3 regions of the Brevibacillus gelatini genome follow, and region 2 is predicted to be linked to each of the others. Evidence: riboswitches for the same ligand, from Rfam matches in the RefSeq annotation. Region 2 holds a riboswitch; each other region holds the start of a gene.
What was found. Region 2 has a riboswitch for S-adenosylmethionine ahead of metK (methionine adenosyltransferase). Riboswitches for the same ligand answer to the same signal wherever they lie in the genome.
Positions count from the first base shown of each region.

Region 1: it holds a riboswitch for S-adenosylmethionine, as region 2 does, so the genes downstream of both, AAFJ72_RS19040 (sugar ABC transporter substrate-binding protein) here and metK (methionine adenosyltransferase) in region 2, are expected to answer to the same signal.
Region 3: it holds a riboswitch for S-adenosylmethionine, as region 2 does, so the genes downstream of both, mtnK (S-methyl-5-thioribose kinase) here and metK (methionine adenosyltransferase) in region 2, are expected to answer to the same signal.

Region 1 covers NZ_CP154342.1:3,941,841-3,949,741, reverse strand. The annotation lists gene AAFJ72_RS19050 (DUF421 domain-containing protein) at 1-105, shown strand, start outside; gene AAFJ72_RS19045 (ATP-binding protein) at 314-1,552, opposite strand; SAM riboswitch class I at 1,754-1,875, shown strand; gene AAFJ72_RS19040 (sugar ABC transporter substrate-binding protein) at 1,997-3,019, shown strand; gene AAFJ72_RS19035 (sugar ABC transporter ATP-binding protein) at 3,096-4,586, shown strand; gene AAFJ72_RS19030 (ABC transporter permease) at 4,588-5,586, shown strand; gene map (type I methionyl aminopeptidase) at 5,767-6,510, shown strand; gene AAFJ72_RS19020 (DNA-3-methyladenine glycosylase I) at 6,720-7,277, shown strand; gene AAFJ72_RS19015 (hypothetical protein) at 7,822-7,901, shown strand, end outside.
Region 2 covers NZ_CP154342.1:4,072,636-4,080,536, forward strand. The annotation lists gene AAFJ72_RS19660 (helicase-related protein) at 1-1,115, opposite strand, end outside; gene AAFJ72_RS19665 (glycosyltransferase family 2 protein) at 1,257-1,628, opposite strand; gene AAFJ72_RS19670 (response regulator) at 1,705-2,412, opposite strand; gene AAFJ72_RS19675 (sensor histidine kinase) at 2,447-3,589, opposite strand; gene AAFJ72_RS19680 (polysaccharide deacetylase family protein) at 3,586-4,602, opposite strand; gene metK (methionine adenosyltransferase) at 4,746-5,957, opposite strand; SAM riboswitch class I at 6,090-6,190, opposite strand; gene AAFJ72_RS19690 (S8 family peptidase) at 6,378-7,901, opposite strand, start outside.
Region 3 covers NZ_CP154342.1:3,715,662-3,723,562, reverse strand. The annotation lists gene AAFJ72_RS17990 (sigma-70 family RNA polymerase sigma factor) at 1-464, shown strand, start outside; gene AAFJ72_RS17985 (anti sigma factor C-terminal domain-containing protein) at 461-1,660, shown strand; SAM riboswitch class I at 1,753-1,898, shown strand; gene mtnK (S-methyl-5-thioribose kinase) at 2,035-3,264, shown strand; gene mtnA (S-methyl-5-thioribose-1-phosphate isomerase) at 3,261-4,307, shown strand; gene AAFJ72_RS17970 (GNAT family N-acetyltransferase) at 4,470-5,024, shown strand; gene AAFJ72_RS17965 (ABC transporter ATP-binding protein) at 5,156-6,898, shown strand; gene AAFJ72_RS17960 (ABC transporter ATP-binding protein) at 6,924-7,901, shown strand, end outside.

The sequences.
Region 1 (7,901 bases), 130 kb from region 2:
GCGGTCGAGGACGTATTTCTCGCCACGCTGAATCGGCAAAACGAGTTGCTGTTATTTGAAAAGCAGCCGAACAATCTGCAGCAGATTCCGCCCGTTCAGCATTGAAGGGAAGGCAACTGTTTTCGGGTGAAGCAAGACCGGGACCGGCAGTCTGGGAGGCGATGGTCAGGAGCGCTTGTGCTTCATCACCTCCCCGTCCATTTGTCCGTCGCAAGCGAAATGATCCCGCTCTCAGGGGGCGTACCTTTCCACGAGGGCTGAGCATGTTTTCATGGCCAGGCTTTTTCACCTGACCGCTACTGCGACCTGGCCGCTACTGCGGCTGATGATACGGAAACGTAATCGTGAACTTCGTACCGACCTTTGGCTTGCTCGACACGCTCACCGAGCCGCCAAACGCGCGGATGACGTGATAGGAATAAGTCAGGCCGAGTCCGGTGCCGCTTGTTTTGGTCGAAAAATAAATCGTGCCCAGTCGCTTGATCTGTCCCTCGTCCATGCCGATGCCGTTGTCCTTGATGATGAGGAGCGCGTTGTTTTTTTCAATCAACAGCGACAGAACGACTTTCCCGTTGGCCGTCTCCGCGCATGCTTCGATGGCATTTTTTACAAAGTTTACCAGCACCTGCTTGAACTCGTCGGGATTGGCCATGATCGTGACGGGCTTTTCATATGCTTGCAACTCCAGCTCGATGTTGTGCATGTTGGCAAAAGGCAGCATGACCTCGCGGACGACATAGAGCTGCTCGCACACGTTGATAAGCTCGTTGCGCTCCTTGAGCGGCTTGGACAGCGCGAGGTACTCCGTCAAAATCGCTTCCGTGCGCTGGATCTCGTCCAGGCTGATGCGGATGTACTGCTCGGCTTTCGCAATGTTTCCCGCGTCTTCCTGCATCAAGCGCAAAAAGCCTTTGACGGCTGTGAGCGGGTTTCTCACCTCGTGCGCCAGTGAAGCCGCGACGTGGCTCATCGTCTCGATCTTTTCGTTTTGTGCGTGGCGAATGAACAATTCCTTGTCTGATACGCATTTGCTAAATAACGACATCAACAGCCAGATGCCGACGATATTTTGAACGGGGATCACGAACACATGATAGGCAAGCTGATGGGATACATGGGTGGGAAAGTTAAGATAGGTCAATCCCAATTCTATCAGGGAAAAGAGAGCACCCGTCAAAAGAGTATACAGTGTTTTTCGATAACTGGCTTTGTAGCGTTGATAGATCAGGAGGGAGATCGCGAATGCGGTGGCTATCATGAGCATGGCGACCCACGTGTCTTCACCGCCCAGATAGTAGCGGTACAGCACTGATTCGATCAGCACGACCGAGGCGATTCGTACCCCGCCGTAGATCAAGGCGAAGAATACAAAAATAAATCCCTCAACGGCGCTCGACGCGAAGGTCATCGCCAGAAACACGCAGACAGAACTGGTGACGAGAATAAAGGAACGACTGTAGTTACACATTCGGTCGCGGTAATAGATATTAAACAAAACAAACGGCGTCAGGGCAAAAAACATTTGCAAGATTACTTCTTTTAATAGACTCATCGGACATCTCCATCGCAAATTTGCATGGCTTTGGCTTTAATCTACCATATGTCGACAAGACTTTACAAAAATTCCTCCAAAATTTAGACATAAAGTTGGGACTACTTGGAGGACAAAAGTTTGAAAAACCTAGTTGACAGATGGGTAAAACAAGGATTATAGTCTGTATATATTCCGAAAACGTTGTGAAAATAAAAACTACTCTTATCCAGAGAAGGCTGAGGGAATGGCCCTATGATGCCCGGCAACCTAGCTGGCAGGATGATCTGACTTGCGAGCCAAGGTGCTAACTCCAACAGGTAGCGATACCTGACAGATAAGAGGCGCGAATCTTGTCGATCAAGCCTCTTTCATCTGTTGAAAGAGGCTTTTCCTATTGGAAGGTTGGAAGGTCGTCGCCTCCCCAGCTTGAAGCTCAGCAGGAAAGAAAAAGGGGGAATTTTCATGAAAAAGAAACTGGGTCTTGTCACATCAATTGTACTGGCTGCGTCGCTGGCCTTGACCGCTTGCGGCGGAGGAGCGGACACCCAAAATCAGGCGGGAAGCGGCGCTTCCGGCGGCGAGAAACCGAAGCGCATCGCCCTGATTATGCGCCAAAACGTCGGCACATTTTCTGCCCAATACATTAACGGCGTGAAGCAGGAAGTCGAGAAAAACGGCGGCGAGCTGACCGTATTCAACGCGGATACCGATTTGTCGAAAATGGCTTCCAACCTCGACGCTGCGGTGAACCAAAATTTTGACGGCATCCTGATTGACCACGGTACGGCAGAAGCGCTGCAGCAGGGCACGCAAAAAGCAGTCGACAAAAAGATTCCGGTCGTGCTGTTCGACACCGATATTAAGCTGCCAGGCGTACCTGTCGTTGAGCAGGATGACAACAAGCTGGCCGAGCTGAGCCTGGAGAAGCTGGCTGCCGATACGGGCGGCAAAGGCAACATCGTGAAAATTTGGGTAGCAGGCTTCGCACCGATGGAAAAACGCCAGGTAACGTATGAAGCCTTCCTGAAAAAATACCCGGATATTAAGGAAATCGCCGCATTTGGCTCGGCAACGAACAACACCGCGCTCGATACGCAAGCACAGATGGAAGCGATTTTGAAAAAGTATCCGAACAAAGGCGATATTACAGCCGTATGGGCATCGTGGGATGAATTCGCCAAAGGGGCAACCCGTGCGATCCAGCAAGCAGGCCGCACCGAGATCAAGGTATACGGCATCGACCTGAGCGACGAAGACCTGCAGCTGATCCAGGAGCCGAACTCTCCTTGGGCCGCGACGGCAGCGGTAGATCCGTCGAACATCGGTCGCATTCATGCGCAAACCGTTTTCCAAAAAATCAAAGGTGAGCAGGTGCCAGACAGCGTGAAGCTGAACCCGGTGCTGGTCAAACAGGAAGACTTGCCAAAGGATAAAAAAGTAACGATGGGCGACCTGTCCCAATACGTGCCAGAGTGGGGCAAGTAAGCAAATAGAGCTGGTTGATTTGGCTATTCCCGTTGCTTCTGTCAACGGGAATCTTGTTTATTTGGGGGTGCGAAAAGTGTCCAGCTTGCAGATGAAAGGGATTGTGAAGCAGTTTTCCGGCGTACCCGCGCTGCGCTCCGTCGATTTTGAAGTCAAGGCCGGCGAGGTGCACGCACTGCTCGGGGCGAACGGAACGGGAAAAAGCACCCTGATGAAAATTCTCACGGGTGCGTATCAGGCGGATGGCGGAAGCATCGTGATTGACGGCAAGGAAGTCTCCATCCAGTCGCCGCAGGATGCGAAAGCGCTGGGCATCCAGTGTGTCTACCAGGAAGTCGACACGGCGCTGATCCCGTATTTGAGCGTGACGGAAAACATTTTGCTCGACCAGATCGTGTCCAAAAGCAGCAAGGGACTCATGAACTGGCAGAGGCTGCACAAGGAAGCGGAAAGCATTTTGCAAGGCTTCGGCTTTTCCATCCCGGTGCGCATGCTCGTCGAGGAATGTTCGCTGTCGGAAAAGCAGTTGATCCTGATTGCCCGCGCGACCGTGCAAAAAGCGAAATACGTCATTTTTGACGAACCGACAGCTCCTTTGAGCACGAAGGAGAGCGAGCGGCTGTTTCTCATCATCGACCAATTGAAAAAAGCCGGGGTCGGGATCATCTATATTTCCCATCGGCTGCCGGAAATCTTTGAAATCTGCGACCGGATCACCGTCATGCGCGACGGCCAGTTGATTGCAACAAGCGAGACAGCCGCTACCACGATGGATGAAGTCATCGGGAACATGCTGGGCAAAAGCTTCGATGAAGAGTTTCCGAAGGTGGAGGTACCGATTGGCGAGCTGATCCTGGAAGCGGACGGGGTGGCTGGCGGCAAGGTTCGCGGTGTTGATCTGAGCGTTCGCGAGGGCGAAATCGTAGGTGTCGTAGGACTGGTCGGAGCAGGGAAGACGGAACTGGCCCGTTTGTTGTTTGGAGCCGATGCGGCCGAGGCTGGCCGGGTCAGGCTGAAAGGCAAGGAGGTACGTCTGCGCTCGCCAAAGGACGCCGTTGATGCAGGAATCGTCCTCGTCCCGGAGGAGCGGCGAAAAGAGGGCATTTTTGTCGAGGAATCGGTGAAAAACAACCTGTCTGTCTCCACCTTGTGGAAATGGTCGCATCTCGGGTTTATCCGCAGGGGAGCCGAGGCTGGGCAAGCGCGAGAGCTGGTGCAGCGACTGGGCGTGAAGACGGCGGACATCGGGCAGTTGGTCGGCTATCTGAGCGGGGGAAACCAGCAGAAGGTGGCGATTGGAAAATGGCTCGACACGGACGCGCAAGTTTTCATGTTTGACGAACCGACCAAAGGTGTCGATATTGGCGCAAAAAGCGATATTTATCGCCTGATCGGAAAGCTGGCGGAGCAGCGCAAGGGCGTTTTGTACTTTTCCTGCGAATTTGCGGAGGTGCTGGGCATCGCGGACCGGATTCTCGTCATGTTCGAAGGGAAAATCGTCCGCGAGCTGAGCCGGGCGGAAGCAACCCAGGAGCGGATTATGTATTATGCAAGCGGAGGTGAGTAACGTGGAGGGCAAAAAATTCAGCTTGTTTGATTTTATTTACAAATACGGTACTGTGGCAGTCATTGTGATCGTCATGCTGTTATTCAGTCTGACCAACCCGTATTTCTTTACCTATGACAATATCACGGACATTTTGCGTTCGATCTCGATCGTGACGTTTGTCGCCATCGGCGTTACGTTTTCCTTGATTGTCGGGGGCTTTGACCTGTCTGTCGGCTCGACGGTATCGCTGACCACCGTCGTTTCGGCTTCGATGATGGTCTGGTACGAGCAGGGCGTGTTCGCCACACTGGTCGTCCCGATTGTGCTCAGCCTGATCGTCGGGCTGGTCAACGCGTTTCTGGTCGTCAAAATCCGGATTCCCGACCTGTTGGCGACGCTGGCGATGCTCTATATCGTCAACGGGCTGCACATGACGTATTCGAAAGGCTACTCGATCTACGCCAACATGCCGATGGAAGACGGATCGATGGCTCCGGGGAAATTCCAGGAGTGGTTTTTGTGGCTGGGACAAGGCAAAATTTTCTCACTGCCCGTGCCAGTTATCCTGACCTTTTTGCTGGTCGCGATTACCCACGTCTATTTGACCTACACCCGCCAAGGGCGGATGCTGTACATGACGGGCGGCAATCTGGAAGCGGCACGATTGTCCGGGATTCCGGTCAATCGCTACCGGACGCTTGCCTACGTGCTGTCCGCGCTGTTTGCCGGATTGGGCGGGATGCTCTTGGCGGCGCGGATCGGAACAGGCCAGGTGAGCAGCGGCAGCTCGATGCTGATGGATGCAGTGGCGGCGGCGTTTGTCGGTTTTTCCGTATTCGGCGCGGGCAAGCCGAATGTGTTTGGAACGTTCGTCGGCGCAATCCTGATCGGGGTGCTGCTCAACGGTATGACGATGCTCAACCTGCCTTACTTCGCCTACGATATTATCAAAGGGACAGTATTGGCGCTGGCGTTGGCTGTGACGTACTATCAGCTTCGCCGGAAAAGAAAAGCATAAAGAGGCATGCAGCCGGGAGCGTAAAAAGCAGGGCGTCAGGGAGAAGCTGGCGGCCTGCTTTTTTTTGCAAGCGGAATCTGCCTGTCTTGCCGAATGCGCGTGCAGGCTTTGTATTTGCGATTTTTGCGGGAAAATGCTCCAATAAAAGGGGGCATCATTTTCAATGAAGGAGGATACGGCATGTCGATTCAAAATGAACAAGATTTGCTCGCTTTGCAGCGGATTGGGAAAGTTGTCGCCGAAGCCAGGGAAGCGATGCTGAAAGCCGTTCGGCCGGGGATCACGACAAAAGAGCTGGATCGTATCGGCGGCGATATTTTGGCGAAGTACGGGGCGCGATCAGCTCCCCAGGTGACGTACGACTTTCCCGGCCAGACGTGCATCAGTGTGAATCACGTTGTGGCGCACGGGATTCCCGATGGGACCGTGTTGAAGGAAGGAGATATTGTCAACATTGATGTCTCCGCAGAGTTGGACGGTTATTTTGCCGATACTGGCGCTTCGGTTGTCGTGGGACAGGGAGAGCCAGTGAAGCAGGCACTGTGCAAATGCGCAGAGGAATCGCTGTACAAGGCGCTTGATGCGGCAAAGGCTGGCTCCAGGATGAGTCAGATTGGGCGCATCGTCCATAATGAAGCGAAGGCAAAAGGCTTTACGGTCGTCAAAAATTTGACAGGCCACGGCATCGGCAAAAGCTTGCACGAGGAGCCGGCGCACATCCTGAATTACTATGACAAATGGGACAAACGGCTGCTGACAGACGGGCTTGTGCTCGCTGTCGAAACGTTTATTTCCACAGGAGCCGAGTATGTAAAGGATGGCAAGGACGGCTGGGCTTTGGTGACTCCGGACAGAAGCTACGTCGCCCAGTACGAGCATACCGTCGTCATCACGCGCGGCAAGCCGATTATTTTGACAGCCTGATCGTTTTTTCGCACCATGAGCGGGGAGCTTCCCGCGCAGTGATTTTTTCATCGGAAAAAGTAAGGAGGCCCTATCGCACCAGAGCTGATGGGGTTTTTTTGTTGGGAAAAAATCGCTTGGATGGAACAAGAATATCTTGAAAAACTGGCAAAGATTATTTATGATTTGAATAGGAATATATGTTCGTGTTTTCCGGGAGGTCTTTTCCAATGAATCGATGTGGCTGGGTGAATCAGGATCCGTTGTATCAGAATTATCACGACAAGGAGTGGGGCGTGCCTGTCTACGATGACCGGCTGCTCTTTGAATATTTGAATCTGGAGGGCGCGCAGGCGGGATTGAGCTGGTATACGATCCTGAAAAAGCGGGAGAACTACCGTCGGGCGTTTGACAACTTCGAAGCGGAAAAAATCGTGCAGTACGACGAAGAAAAGATTCAGCAGCTTTTGCAGGACAAGGGCATCGTGCGGAACAAGCTGAAAATCAGGGGCGTCGTCAAAAACGCTCACGCCTATCTCAAAGTCGTGGAGGAATTCGGCTCCTTTTCCAGCTACATCTGGTCGTTTGTCGGCGGCAAGCCGATCCATAACCATTTTCAGGAGTTGAAGGACGTACCTGCCTCAACGGAAATCAGCGACAAGATGAGCAAGGATTTGAAAAAGCGCGGCTTCACGTTTGTCGGTTCGACGATCTGCTACGCGTTCATGCAGGCAGTAGGCATGGTGAACGACCACGTGGCGACGTGCGACCTGTATCAAAAAGACTAGGCAGGCGTCAAGCGGCCCAATATTTGGGACTGATGCATCCATGCGGAAATTCACGAAGAGCCAGACCTTTGACCAGATTGGAGAGGGCTGGCTCTTGCTGTTTTATGCCCGTGCATTTTGCTTGGGCGGACGGCAGATAAAAAGTTAGAAAAGTATGAGATTGGTGTACTTGTTGAAACGGCAGGGACAATTTTTCTGAACCTGGCAGGGCTATCGGCAAGCGTGATTCTGTGCAAACAGATCGCGCTTTTTTTGTGTGTTCAGCATAGCGAGACGTCGGGCGAAGCAGTCACAAAGCCTTGTGTCATTTGGCTGGAAAGACTGCGCTGACCGTTTGTCACAGCCTGGTTTTCTGCTGCGAACCTATCTGTTTTGGCGGGATCAATCCGTTGGAAAAACGCTGAAAAAAAGAATGGAAATAACTTGAACTTCCAGGTAAAGTATGAGATACTTGTACTAGAAAGAGAACAAACGTTCCTGTCTAACTTGTTGGGGAAGCGAAGCAATCCTGAGTGAATCACGGAATCAGAGAAGGAGTGAGGATATGCAAAAGCAACCAGCCCGGTTTACAGGCCGCAAAAACAAACCGACTGGCATCGCGCTGCCAAAGGCGCTGCGCGGAAG
Region 2 (7,901 bases):
GCCAGCTCCAGCACTACGTCTTTGCGCGGAGTCGCAATCAGTACGCGACCTCCCGCCGCAAGCCCCTCTGCTACGGAAGGAAAGAGCAGCTCGGTCTTGCCAGCTCCGCACACGGCCCAGATCAAAAACTCGGAAAGACCGGGGCGCAGATTCGCGACAAACCGCCGAGCGCGCTCGGCAGCTCTCGCCTGGTCGTCCGAGTAGCTGCCTGTCCACTCCAGCCGCGAAGGCGCTGTGTCCGGGGCTGTGCCCTTGTATCGCCGCACAGCCGAAGAGCCGCTTGTAGCCAGCAAAATATACGGCGTGCAGCATTTGCTCCTGCCCATCCCAAGACAAACCGTGCAGTATGCGCAGCCTTGCCCGCAAGTATGGCAAAAGGTCAGCTCAATCGTTCGTCCCGTACTGCCGCATCGCTCACAGGTCAGGACAAGGCGGCTTTGCCACCAGCTGCTGCACACGTCAATCCGCACCCCAGGCATCCACTGCGCTTTTCCAGTCAGCACTTGCCTGTGCAATACAGCAGCGAGATCATCTACTTCCACTCCCCGCTTTTGCAGCAGCGTCCCGATTTCCTCCCAGAGCAGGGCGCGACCATCCAGCAGCTCTCTCACCGTGCTGTCGTGCCCTCCCTCTGGCGTGGAGGGAGCGGGTATGGCTTGCCGTGCATCCATCCCGGAAAGATACGACGCTGCTGTCTCCTTGCACGCTATTTCCTCCCAGGCAAACCACTCCTTATGCGGCACAGGCGGATACACCCCGCTATCGACGCGATCCAGTCCCTGGCCGCTGTGCCCTGCATGGTACAGCTCTGCCCGTCTCCTTGCCACTTCCCGCCCGTATAGCGCGCTCGCCTCCCGGACCTTGGCCGCGGCCAGCCCACGCAGCTCCGCGACCAGCGTATCCGTCACCCTCGCGCGCTTGCGCAACCGTTCGTTTATTTTCTCGCGCAAGAAAAAAGCCAAGGCAAGCGACGAAGTCTTGCCAATCACATGCAGCACACCGCCCTCCCGCTCCTGCCAAAAAGCTCGATCAACAGAAAAGCTCGGCGTCACATACGTCTGGACAGACGGCACTGCTCCTGTGCCGCACTTGATATACAGCAGGTACTCGCGCATTTGCCTCCCCCATTCCTTGGCTGCTTTCTGCCTCCATTGTGCAAAAAGACAAGCCGGGTCGGCAAAAATTTTTCAGGAAGCACAAAAAGGCTGCCGACTCGCTCGACAGCCTTGCACGTCTATTCATTTGCCCGGAAAAAGTCAGGCTCCTTCCCGCTTCTGTCGCAGATCAATCACGATTGCTCCCGTTGCAAGCTCTACAGGATCGTCTGCCACGCCCAAGCCGCAGCAGTACGGCTCTCGCGCCAAAATCGTCACCATCCGCGACGAATCGTCCGTAGACCCTTCCTCTATCAAGGTAATCCGGACAGGCTTGCCACTCCAGTAGGAGCGCAACAGAAGCTTTCTTACGGCACGCTCCAGAACCTGCTCCGAATTGTGTACCAACAAACGATAGTGCTCTTGCGGGAGTTCGGTCATGCTGTTCATCCGACTGGTCCATTGCTCCGCTATCATCACAAGCAGCGAGCAGCAGCCAAAAGCCGCCAATAGCCATACAACCAGTTCTTCCATCACGGTCATACCCCCTCCTATAAAAAGGTATGCCGGATGGCTTGAACAGGGTGCCAACGGGACGCGTTGCCTGGCTCTACAGCTTCACCCAGCCGTTTTTAATCGAGATGACAACAGCCTGTGTCCGGTCCTGGACATTCAGCTTTTGCAAAATGCTGCTGACGTGATTTTTCACTGTCTTTTCGCTGATGAACAAAAATTCCCCGATAGCCCGGTTGCTTTTTCCTTCCGCCATCAGCTGCAGCACTTCCCGCTCGCGGCGGGTCAGCGATTCGATCACTTTTGGATCGATGGCTTGCGATTCATCCACAGAGAAGCTGCGCTCTGCCGTCCCCTCATTCTCACTCAGGCGACGGAACTCCTCAATCAGCTTGCCTGTCACCTTTGGGTGTATGTAAGCGCCGCCGCTGGCTACCACGCGTACAGCTTCCACCAGGTCGGAGGTGCCCATCTCTTTGAGCAGGTAGCCGGACGCGCCGGAACGCAGCGTGCGATAGACGTAGCCCTCGTCATCGTGAATAGAGAGCATGATGACTCGCGTGGAGGGACTCACTGAAATGACATTTTCTGCAGCAGAGACGCCGTTGATGTTCGGCATGTTGATGTCCATCAGCAAAACGTCCGGCTTGTGCTCTTCCGCAAGCAGCGCAGCATCTCCACCGTCCGCCCCTTCACCGACGACCTTGAAATCCTCTTCCATTTCCAAAATACGTTTAACTCCCTCGCGGAACAATTGATGGTCGTCCACAATCACAATGCGGAGCTCTTGCTGTCTCTTATCCATGTTTCATCCCCCTGTGTACATGATCTGTATCGGTTCATACTTTTAACGGTATTTGAAAAATTACCTTTGTTCCTTCGCCCGGAGTCGATTGCAAATCCACACTGCCTTCCAGCAGTTGCACGCGCTCTCGCATTCCCAAAAGCCCAAAGGAGTTGCCGTTTGCCATGCGCTTTTCCAGATCGAATCCGACTCCATCGTCTTTGACGACGAGACTCAGCGACTCCTGCAGAAACTCCAGCTTCACTTGTACCGAAGAAGCTTTCGCATGCTTTTCCACGTTGTTCAGGCATTCCTGCACGAGACGGAAAATCGCAGCCTTGACAGAACTGCGCAGCGGCGGCTCCACACCAAATACTACCAGATCAATGGCAGCATGGATACGTTCTTCGCACGTCTGGATATATTTTTGCAGAGTGGGCACCAGTCCAAGGTCATCCAGAGCCATTGGGCGAAGGTCAAAAATAATCCGTCTTACATCAGCCAGGCTCAGCCGGACCATTTCTTTCAGTTCGTGCAGTTCCATTTGCGCTTCCAAAATACGCTCGTTTTTCAGCATGCGCTCCACGATTTCGGAGCGCAGCACGACGTTTGCCATCGATTGGGCCGGCCCGTCGTGAATCTCGCGCGCGACACGCTTGCGTTCTTCTTCCTGGGCCTGGATGATCTTCAGCCCCATCAATTGAGTCTGCTTGGCCGATTCCAGCGCTACTCCGATCTTGCTCAGATCACCAGTCAAATAACCGAGCACGACACCCATCTGGGAAACCAGCTTCTCAGCGCGAACGATGGTTTCCTCCAGCGTCCGCAGTTGCCGCTCCAGATCGTTTCGCCGGCGCTTCAGGTTGTTTTCCCGCTCGCGGTAGATGGATAGCTCCACCTGAATCCGGCTCGCTTCCTCGTAGGCGATGCGAATGTCGTCTTCCGTATACATGTGGAAGTTGCGGCTTACCTGAACGAGCTTGTTGCGCGACTTGCGATAGGCCAGCTCCAGCGCATCGACTTTTTGGATGACCTTCGAGATTTCCTGCCGAAGCTCGTGCAACTCGAATTTTAACGAGTTGCCTTGCTGCCTGGCGTTTTCGGCTATATCAAAAATTTGCGTTTTACTCGTTTCCACGGTTTCAATGGTTCTCTTAATCACCCCATCCAGCACGCTGATGTCGATCACTTTGTTCATGATTGTTCTCCTTCGAACTCTTTTTTCGCCTTCGTGAACAACTGATGGAGTATGACCTCATCTACATCTCGCAGTCCCACATCGTTTCGCGGGATGGCGAACGGATCTACCCCTTTTTTCACAAAACCGGGTGTAGAGGTAAAGACATATCCGTAGCCCGCCTGCCGCGCTGTCTCCAGTACGATGGGATTCGTATAGCCAAAAGGCAATGAAATCGCTTTTATCTCCCGGCCCATCCATTTGTTCAAGCCTACACGAGACATACTGAAATCAACGTAAAGTCGATCCCTGTATTCCTCCTCATTTTCCAATCGTTTCAAATCTTGCAAGTAGACGGGCGCCGTCTCCGGTCCCATCTCTCCCCATTCATTCCGTGCTTCCTCTTCGTGCAGGCTGTACGTATGCGAACCAATATCAGCCAGCCCGGAGTGAAGCATTTCCATGACTTGCTGACGCGTCAGCGGCGTCGTCATGTTCTCCCGTTTTCGATCGGCTACATCTCGCAAGCGCCCTGCAATCACAAAGTTCACTGACGGGTAGCCGTATGTACGCAAGATGGGAAAAGCCTCCGTGTAATAACTCTCATAGCCGTCGTCAAACGTAATCAGGACAGCATTCTCTGTCGGCAAGCTCCCTGTATCCACAAACCGCAAAAACTCATCCAACGAGATCGGATGCAAGTCGTTTTCGTGCAAAAACGACATATGTTTTGCAAATTGCTCCGACGAAATCACGTACCGCTGACCCGATTCATCCGTGACATGGTGATACGTCAGAACGACTACCTGATTGTTATACCACTTTTTCGGCTCTACCGTTGCTTTTTCATTCTGCGTGACGTTTGGCTCAGCAATTTCCGCCGCGCTTATGCTTATAGACGTATCTACTTGGGGAAAAGGTTGCGCTTTTTGCGCATTATTTTTAAATTGGTAAAAATGACCAATCCCTGCTGTAGACACAATGAGCAGCAAACAAATAACAAACACGGTCAGGAAGAGCCTTCTGTTCGGCAAAGAAACCCCTCCTTATTTTCCTCTCTAGGAGATTCGACACAGTCCTACATTTTCCCTTCGATCAAGACCCACTAAAAAATGGGAAATTTTCCCATAACAAAAAGAGCCCAGTAGCATTACCAGGCTCTTGCTTGTTGTCGTTCTTATTTTGCCAGTTGAGCAGCTTCTTGCTTCAAAATTTCTGCTTTGTCTGTTTGCTCCCAAGGAACATTCAGGTCATTGCGTCCAAAGTGGCCATAAGCCGCTGTTTGTTTGTAGATAGGACGACGCAGGTCGAGCTGCTTGATGATGCCAGCCGGACGCAGGTCGAAGTGTTTGCGGATCAGTTTCACCAGGTCTTCTTCGGAAACGGTTCCTGTACCGAACGTATCGACAGAGATGGATACAGGCTGTGCTACACCAATGGCGTAAGCCACTTGCACTTCGCATTTGTCAGCCAGGCCGGCAGCCACGATGTTTTTCGCTACGTAACGAGCAGCGTAAGCACCGGAACGGTCTACTTTCGTCGGATCCTTACCGGAGAACGCGCCGCCGCCGTGACGAGCGTAGCCACCGTAAGTATCTACGATGATTTTGCGGCCAGTCAAGCCAGCATCCCCTTGAGGTCCGCCGATGACGAAACGGCCAGTCGGGTTGATGAAGTATTTGGTATCAGCGTCCAGCAGTTCAGCTGGAACAACTGGTTTGATGACATGTTCCATCAGGTCTTGCTTGATTTGCTCCAATGTCGCTTCTGGAGCGTGTTGAGTAGAAATAACGATTGTGTCGATGCGAACTGGTTTGTCTCCATCGTACTCAACCGTTACTTGCGTTTTGCCGTCAGGACGCAGGTAAGCGAGGGTGCCGTTTTTGCGAACTTCAGTCAGACGGCGCGCCAGCTTGTGGGACATGCTGATCGGCAGTGGCATCAGCTCAGGAGTTTCGTTGCAAGCAAAGCCGAACATCAGTCCTTGGTCGCCTGCACCGATTGCTTCGATCTCAGCGTCAGTCATTTTGCCTTCGCGCGCTTCCAGTGCCTGGTCTACGCCAAGAGCGATGTCAGCGGATTGCTCGCCGATCGCAGTGATAACGCCGCAAGTGTCAGCGTCAAAGCCGAACTTTGCACGATCATAACCGATTTCACGAATAGTGTCGCGAACCAGCTTTTGGATGTCTACGTACGTGTTGGTGGTGATTTCACCTGCTACGAGAACCAGACCGGTAGTTACGGAAGTTTCGCAAGCTACACGAGCGTTTGGATCCTTGGCCAAAATCGCATCCAGAATGGAGTCGGAAATTTGGTCACAAATTTTATCCGGATGTCCTTCGGTAACAGACTCCGATGTGAACAGACGACGACCCTTTTGCAAAGCCATGAGAAAATACCTCCTTTGACCTCATACAAATAGTTTGGTAGCCGAGTCAGGATTTTATCGACGTAAACGCAAATAAAAAACCTTTTCCATCTTTTGGAGGAAAAGGTTTGAGCGCTTTTAGCTTCCTTCATCCTCTTATCGGCCAGAACAGATTTCCGTCCTGCTGGTTAGCACCGCTCCAGACGGTTGCCGGGCTTCATAGGGCCAGTCCCTCCGCCTGCTCTGGATAAGAGTATCCATTACGGATTATAGAATAATTGTTTTTTGAGGTGGTGTCAATAGACTTTTACAGAGGACTTTTTTGGCCGAAACCGCCCTGGGAAAAACGCTGCTGAATTGCCTGCGGGAAGCATCTGAGGTGATCTGCTGTGCGCTTTTCCGTGTGCGATCCGGCGAGGCTGTACGTTTTCGCTTGTACGCTTACACTTGATACGACTTGGCGAGCAATACAACAACCTCGGCCCGCGTAGCGCTTCCCTGGGGCTTGAAGTTCGAGCCGTACCCATTCAGCCAGTTTCTCGCCGTCATGGCCCCGATTGCCGGAGCTGCCCAGTGGTCGGCCGGAACATCGCGATAGCTCGATGTGCTGCGGCTGTTCAGCGCCAAGCCCTTCGCCCTGGCGATCATCACAGCCATTTCCGCCCGCGAAACAGCCAGGTCAGGCTTGATTTGACTGTCAGGATACCCCTTCAAGATCCCGAGCTGATAAGCCACTCCAAGGGTGTTGTACGCCCAATGCTTTTTTGGCAGATCAGAAAATGCTTCCTTTCCCGAATAGGTGGTAGCTACTTTGGAGCCAGTAGCGCGCATCGTCTGCAGCAGCATGGTGGCAAACTGGGCGCGGGTGACTGCCTGGTTGGGCTTGAACGTCGCATCGTCAAAGCCTTTGACAATGCCTTTGGAGCTCAGCCTGGCAATCTCTGTACGCGCCCAGTGGTCGGAAATATCCCGATACCCCGAGACGAGCGGCTGCTGCGTGACCGTCAGTTTGTAAGCATCGTACTTGAACGGAATGCCGCTGTTCAGGCGCACGTAATACTTGCCTTTTGGCAACCGCAGGCTGAAAATCTCCTTGCCCCGGTCGGACAGCTCTGCCACTTCATTTGTCGATGCGAGCGCGTAGTTCATGTTTTTCTCGCTGTAAAGGGCGATGCGAAACCCGCTGGATACGGGAATGAACGGAGCGCGAATTGTGACGTACGAATCTGTATGGAGCGTAAATTGAAACCAGTCTGAATCCGATGCCGTCGGGATGGTTCCGGTCATGACCCCTCCGGCGGCGAGCGGCGAGGCCCTGCTGTACGTGTCATTCGGTTCGTTCAGGTCTTTTTTCAGCGGAGTGAAACCGAGATCCAGGCGGTATTCACCGTTTACCGCATTTTGCTGATACTCGCTGACCCGAATGTAGTATTTTCCCGGAGAGACTTCCTTGCTCGCACGCTCAGCCGGGTGATCGCGGTCGTCGTTGTCGTAGATCGGGTCCCAAACCGTATTATTTCCGTTCTGCTTCCCTATGGCAAGCACCAGGTCCACCCGCTTGTTGTCGGGCGTCACTGTCACATCCAGATGCCCGTACTCGCGGACGTAGTAGGAGAACCAGTCCTGGTCGCCCTCCTGGTGGAAGTTGCCCGTGACGCTGATCTGGTTGCCGACAAGCGGTCTTGCCGTCGCCATCGTATCGTTTGGCTCATTGCGGTCCGGGTTGATCGTGAACTTGCTCGTCAGCACGTATGTAAACGCATTGACGCCGCCGTTTCGCATCAGCTTGATGTTCATCCTGCCCGCTTTTGCCGGGACGGTAACGGTATCCCCGTTTCCAAAATAATGCGTAATCGGCGTCCGGTTTTCGGAGTAAAAGGTAGCCGCCATGGCGGAGGATACCCCGGAGTTAATCTTCGCCGTAAAGCTGACTTTGCCGTCATACGGTACGTCCATCTTAAACCA
Region 3 (7,901 bases), 360 kb from region 2:
ACGTAAACGATATATACCGCTATCTTTTCCGGCTCACACGCGATCAGAGGCAGGCGGAAGATTTGACGCAAGAGACTTTTTTTCGCGCGTTTGCCTCTCTGGAGGACTATCACGGGGAAAAAGTGCGGCCATGGCTGTTCAAGGTGGCTTACCACGCTTTCGTGGATTGGCATCGCAAGCAGAAGCGGCGGCCAGTCGATTACGTCGGGAACGTGCCGGATCGGCTGGATGCTTCCGCTATCGATCCCGCTGACCAGCTCGTGAACCAGGAATTGTGGGAGACGGCATCCGCCTGGCTGGAGCGGCTGCCGGAAAAGCAGCGGCAGGTGATTTTGCTGTCGACGATGCAGCTTTCCTACGCGGAAATGGCGCAGGTGCTGGGAATCGAACTGGCAGATGTCAAGCGTTCTCTGTTTCGGGGACGGCAAAAGATGCGACAACTGTGGAAGGAGGAAGGGCTATGACGAGGCAAAACGGAGATGAGCGCGAGCAAAGGCTGCTTGCTTATTTGAGAGGGGAAGTAACGGGAGAGGAAGCGAAGCGACTGGGCGAGGAACTGACAAGCGATGAAGAGTACGCACAGAGGCTGGAACGGTTGCTGCTGGGGGAGGACAAGGGGGAAGACGACAGGGAAGAAGTCAAGTCAGCGCTTTCGCTATCGGAAGCCAGACAGCGGGCAATCGTCCGCCGGGGAAAATGGAAAAACCGGCTGACGACCTCCTTTTATGCCTTCGCGATTCCTTGCCTTGCAGGTGTGCTCTTGCTGCTTGTAAACGGCTGGGTGGGCAGGCTGATGTACGACGATTTGTTCCGGGTGGCGTGGGACATGGTCAATTTTACCCAGCCGGGCGTGAGCGTGGGCAGCAGCGGCTCGCAGGTGGGGCTGTTGTACGGCAGCATCGACATGGAACTGCGCGAGCAAGTTGGCAGAGAGGCCAAAAACGCTGGCCGCTTTCGGAGCACGAATGTACTGTGGAACGTGAGCGCCAGACCGGAGTGGACAGGTGGCGTCAGGGAGCAAAAACTGTTTTTCCGCTACCCGTTGTCATCCGGAGAACCGGAAGAAGACACGGCCTATTTGCGCACGCCTGCCTGGACAACGCTGGAAAAGCTGCCGGAGGGAACGGTATCCCAACTGGCGATCTCGTTTGACAGCTTCTTGACGTATGACCAGTACGTCAAGCTGGTTTCCCGCCATATCATCAGCGACAGCCAAGAAACGGTCTGGTTTGCCGTCGACACGGGAGTGGAGTTGAAACAGGCAGACGGAGAAGTAGGCAATCTGTTACTCGGCCCGGGGGAAGTTTGGGGCTTTGCCGAGCGGGCGCTGGATTACGGAGCAGCGCCGATTCAGGTGAACGGCGAAAGCGAGCGGCGAATGGCTGCCTTCATGGGCGAGATGAAATATTTGACCGAGCAAAAAAGCCTGGTACGCGACATGGGCTCTGCACTGCTTACGGGCGGCGATCCGCAAATCGAGGAGCGCTATCGCTATTTGCAGGAAAAAGGCTTGCGCATCTACGGCGCCGTCCTGACCGGACCGACGAAGGAGTTGCTTAGGCTCAAGGAGGAAAAGGCGATTACCGCCGCATTTGTCGGGAAAATCGACTGGTGGAACTGGGACCCCCCCGCCGCATCGGGGACACAAAAAAGCTGGTAAAGGGCGAACCGTTTTTGCAAAAAAGAATGTTGACATCCCGGAACCACAGGTTGTATGATTCAAACTAAATCAAAAACCGCATACGTTTGGATACCTTATCCAGAGAAGGTGGAGGGACTGGCCCGATGATACCCGGCAACCGACACGACGCTATGTTGACGCGAACAGCGATGAAAACAATCAGCGACGTGCACGGTGCTAATTCCTGCAGAAACAAAAGTGGTCTGGAAGATAAGGGGGACATGACACGTTATTTGTACGTGACGACAGCGACCTCTTTTCTTCGGAAAAGAGGTTTTTTGCATGGCTGAACGATATGACCAGTCTGCTGCAGATAGAGAGAGCAACGACTTAAACGAGGGGAGTAATCAATCATGGCATACCGCGCATTGACTGAACAGGAAGCAGTGGAGTACGTAAAAGGCTTGCCGGGTCTGTTTACGGAAGGGGCCGAGCTGACCAGCCGTGAAATCGGGGACGGGAATCTGAATCTGGTGTTCGATATTCAGGAACCGGCTACCGGAAAAAAAGTGATCGTGAAGCAGGCGCTTCCGTTTGCGCGCGTCGTGGGCGAATCGTGGCCGCTGACCATCGACCGCTCCCGAATCGAGAGTGAAGCACTCCGCATTCAGCACAAATACGTGCCGGATCTCGTGCCGGAGGTGTATCACTACGATCAGGAGCTGGCACTGACCGTCATGGAAAACGTCGGGGACCATACGATCATGCGCAAGGGCCTGATTGAAGGAAACCGCTACCCGCTATTCGCCAAGCAGATCGGTCGTTTTCTCGCGCACACCTTGTTCTACACATCGGATTTGGGCGCGCATCCGTACGACAAAAAAGCGCTCGTCGGAACATTCATAAATCCGGAATTATGCAAAATCACAGAAGATCTCGTCTTTACCGACCCGTACGAAAATGCGCAGACCAATAACTTCAACCCGCTGATTCACCGGGAAGTGGAAGCGATCTGGAACAACAAGCCGCTCAAGCTGGAAATCGCCAAGCTGAAATACGACTTCCTCACGCGCACAGAAGCGCTCTTGCACGGCGACTTGCATACGGGCAGCATTTTCATCACCGAGACGAGCCTGAAAGTGATCGATCCCGAATTTGCCTACTACGGGCCAATCGGCTTCGACATCGGCGCGGTCATCGCCAACCTGCTGCTCAACTACGCTGGCCAGCACGGATTGCAGGAAGACCAAGGAGAACGCGACTCGTACCGCGAATACTTGCTGGAAACGGTGGAGGATGTCTGGAACGAATTTGTTTCCCAGTTCGTTCAGCTCTGGCACAAGCAGGCAAAAGAGCGCAGCGCTCATGTCGAAGGCTTGTGGCAAAGCTACGTGAAGCGACTGATTCAGGACACGGCAGGCTATGCCGGCTGCAAAATTTTGCGCCGCGTGATCGGACTTGCGGGAGTGGCTGATCTGAACACCATCGCAGACGATGCAAAACGGGCAGAAGCCGAGCGTCTGGCGCTGGCAATCGGAGAAGCACTGATTCTCGGCCGGGCCAACGTCGAAGAATCGACAGACATCACGGACATCGTCCGCCAAGTAACTGCACGCTACTATCAGGAGGCAACGACAGTATGACAATCAGCACACAAATCACGCCAGTCAAGTGGGAAGACGACGTGCTCGTCTTGCTCGACCAGACGCGTTTGCCAGTAGAGACGATTTACTTGCACCTGACGACTGCCGAAGAAGTATGGGGCGCCATTCGCCGCCTGGAAGTGCGCGGCGCGCCGGCAATCGGCATGGCCGCAGCGTATGGATTGTACCTGGGGATTCGCGACAGCGAGGCACAGACGTACGAACAGTTTTGGCAGGAGCTGAACCGCCAGGCAGACTATCTGGGCACATCCCGCCCTACAGCTGTCAACTTGTTCTGGGCGCTCGACCGGATCAAGGCGCGCGTGGAAAAAGAAAAAGATGCTGCCCTGTCCATCGCAGAGCTGAAAGCCGCTGTACTCAACGAAGCGCTGGCGATTCAAGCGGAAGACGCGGAGGTGTGCCGGACAATCGGGGAGCATCTGCTCACGCTGCTGCAAGACGGCATGGGTGTTCTCACGCACTGTAATCCGGGGGCGCTCGCTACGGCAGCGTACGGAACCGCAACGGCTCCATTTTATCTGGCCAAGGAACGCGGCTGGGATCTGAAAGTGTACGCAGACGAGACTCGCCCCGTTTTGCAAGGCGCCCGTCTGACCGCGTATGAACTGCAGCGGGCAGGCATCGACGTCACGCTGATTTGCGACAACATGGCGGCGATGGTGATGGCGCAAGGCAAAGTGCAAGCGGTCGTCGTCGGAACAGACCGCGTGGCGGCGAACGGCGATGTCGCCAACAAAATCGGCACGTACGGGGTAGCTGTTTTGGCAAAAGCGCACGGCATTCCTTTTTACGTGGCAGCTCCCTTGTCCTCTGTCGACCTGGCAACACCGACGGGCGCGGACATTCCGATTGAGGAACGTTCGGCGGAGGAAATCACGCACGGTCTGGGCAAACAGGTAGCACCGGATGGCATCAAGGTGTACAATCCGGCGTTTGACGTGACGCCTGCCAAGTACATTACGGCAATTGTGACGGAGACGGGCATTTTCAAACCGGAAGAGATCGCAAAAAGCAAACAATAATCACGTCCATGAGCGTCTGCCAGTTCGCTGGCGGGCGCTTTTTTGCGCAAAAATGACCGTACTGCTTGCCAAATAATGGCTCGGGTCGCATAATCGAGCGTAAGCAGTCGTTTGCCCGTCTTTAGCCGCTGCATCTACATGAATACAAGGAGGGCTTTTTGCATGAGAATGATACCGATTGATGAGGAGACATTTCTCAAACAGCTGGAGCTGTCCGATGCTGCCGAAATGTTCTGGCTTACGGATACGAACAGACCCTACCTGAAGGAGTGGCTGCCGTGGCTGGATTTTACGCAGCGTGTCGAGGATACGAGCCATTTTATCCAGCGAACGATCCAGCAGCATAACGACAACCAGGGCATTCACTACGGAATCTGGCACAACGGACGGCTGGCCGGAACGCTGGGCGTACATCATATTGACTGGATCAACAGGAAAACGGCAATCGGCTATTGGCTTGGTGCCCAGTTCCAGGGCAAGGGACTGATGACAAAGGCAGTGGCGGCGTACATGGACCGTCTTATTTTCGGCTCGTGGGGGTTGGAAAAGGTGACGATTCAGGCGGCGACGGAAAATTACCGGAGCAGAGCGATCCCGGAGCGGCTGGGCTTTCATTTGGAAGGCATCCTGCGCCGAAACGAGTTTTTGTACGACCATTTCGTCGACCATGCGGTGTACAGCATGTTGAAGGAAGAATGGCTGGCCAGACGCAGCTAAAAAAGTTGGATTGACAAAGAAAATTCAGTAAATTACGATGTAGGAAGCAAGAAAGAGGCTGCGTGATGCGCGCGGCCTTTTTTATATATAATTGTACAATTACGGTGCCCATGATTTGGAGGGGGATCTGCTTGCATACACTCAAGGAGCTATCGTGGTTTTTTCGCGCGTACTGGAAACGGTACACAATCGGTATCCTGTTTTTGTTTCTCATCGACGTCCTGATGCTTTGGCCGCCTCGTCTGATCGGAGAGACGGTCGATGCGATGCGCAACAGCTCCTTGACGCCGCAGGACTTGACCAGGACGGTTGCGATTCTGCTTGCGCTCGGTGTCGGTCTGTACGTGATGCGCTTTGCCTGGCGGTACTTGCTCAACGGCGGTGCGCTGATTTTGGAGCGAATCTTGCGCGAGCGTCTGTTTGCGCACCTGACGCGGATGACGCCGTCGTTTTATCATCGTAGGCGCAGCGGTGACTTGATGGCGGTCGCCACGAACGACATTCCAGCGATCGAGCAGACAGCGAGTACAGGCGTGCTCACACTGGTCGATTCGCTGTTTATGACCCTGCTGACGCTTGGTGTCATGGTGACGGTCATCGATTGGAAGCTGACGTTGGCGGCGCTGATCCCGATGCCTTTTTTGGCCTGGTCCACCGCCTACTACGGCAGACTGCTGCACGAGCGCTTTTATCTCGCTCAGGAAGCGTTTGGCGAGATGAACGACCACGTACAGCAATCGGTTTCCGGTGTGCGTGTGCTGCGTGCGTTTGTGCAGGAAAAGGAAGACATGGAAGCCTATCGCCGGGTCAGTGAAAAAACGCTGGAGCGCAACGTGAGCGTGTCGCGAATCGACGCGCTGTTCGAGCCGACGATTGGGATCATTATCGGCTTCAGCTTCCTGATCGGGCTTGGCTATGGCACATATCTCGTCTTTACGAGTGCAATTTCGCTGGGCGATCTGGTCGCTTTCAACCTGTACCTTGGGCTTTTGATCTGGCCGATGTTCGCCTTTGGCTGGCTGGTCAACGTGTTGCAGCGCGGCGGAGCGTCGCACAAGCGCCTCTCCGAGCTGTTGGAGGAACAGCCGGATGTGCAGGAAGCCGCCCATCCGGTGACAGCCGAGACGCCGAATACGGTAGAAGCCCGCCAGTTTTCTTTTGCCTATCCGGGCAGTGAAAAGCCTGCGCTTACGGACATCACCTTTTCGCTTGGAGAAGGCAAGACGCTGGGCGTTGTCGGGCGGACGGGGAGCGGCAAGTCGACGCTGTGCCGCGCCTTGTTGCATCAATACGAGCTGAAGGAGCAGTCGCTGTTTGTCGGCGGCGTGCCGATTGAACAGCTGTCCTTTGCCGCGCTGCGGGAAAAAATCGCCTATGTGCCGCAGGAGCATTTGCTGTTCTCGCGGACGATTGCAGAAAACGTGGCATTTGGAAGGCCGCAAGCGACCGAGGCGGAGATTTTGCACGCGCTCAAGCTGGCGGAAATGGACAATGATCTGGCCCAGTTCCGCGATGGCCTGCAAACGATGGTGGGCGAAAAGGGCGTGACGCTATCCGGCGGGCAAAAACAGCGGGTTTCCATCGCCAGAGCGTTGCTGCTCGATGCAGGCATCCTCATTCTCGACGATTCCTTGTCGGCGGTTGACGCCCGGACGGAAGAGGCAATTTTGCGTCATTTGCGTAAGGAGCGTGCTCATAAAACAACGATTATTACCGCGCACCGCCTGTCTGCCGTGCAGCACGCCGAACTGATTCTCGTGCTGGACGAAGGGCGGATTGTCGAGCGGGGAACACATGATGAGCTGATGCAGCAAAATGGCTGGTATGCGGAGCAGTATCGCAGGCAGCAAATGGAGCGGGATGTTGCCGGCTAGGCCGCGAAGAGGGGGAGAGCGTTTCGTGGGAAAAGAACAGGTATGGAAGCGGCTGGCCGCATTTGCCCGGCCGTTTCAGAAGCAAATAGCGGGAGCGCTGATCCTGCTTCTGCTCGGGACGAGTGCGGAGCTGGCGGGACCGTTTCTCGCGAAGGTGATGATCGACAATCACATTCTCGCCATCCAGAAACCCTGGTACGAGTTTGCACAAAAGCCGCAGGCGCAAAAGGACGTGGCGGTGGCGATAAATGATCGCTACTATATACGGGAAGATATGCTGGCCGATGCGGGCTTGACCCCCGGCAGCATCCAGGCGAACGAAGTGACTGTCGTTGCGGAAGGCACGACGTATTACTTGATCGCGGGAAAAATCGAGCAAAATGGCGAGAAGCAGTTCACGCCGATTGAGCCGGAAAATGGCCGGGAGCGCTTTGCGGTGAGGACTGGCGATGCGGCGGGAACGAGTGCGACCCCGACCGGAATCCGCCTGACGGGCGAAGAAGTTTTGGCGATGTACCAAAACGACGTGCAGCCGATCATCTGGCTGTCGGTCGGGTACGGAGCGCTGATTTTGCTGTCGGCGGGCTTCAACTACGTGCAGATTTTGTGGCTGCAAACGATTGCCCAGCGCATCATTCAGCAGATGCGGATGAAGCTGTTTGCGCATTTGCAAAAGCTTCCGGTGTCCTTTTTTGACAAGACGCCGGTTGGCTCGCTCGTCTCCCGCGTGAGCAACGACACCGAGGCGATTCGCGAGCTGTACGTGAGCGTGCTGGCCACGTTTGTGCAAAACGGGATTTATTTGATCGGAATTCTGGTCGCGCTGTTCGTGCTCCAGCCGCAGCTGGCGTTGTTTTGCTGTCTGACGGTGCCGCTGCTCGCGCTTTTGGTTTACTTTTATCAAAAGTATAGCTCCCGCTACTACGCGGTGATTCGGGCGAAGCTTGGCGACATGAACGCGACGATCAACGAAATGATCCAGAACATGACGATTGTTCAGGCG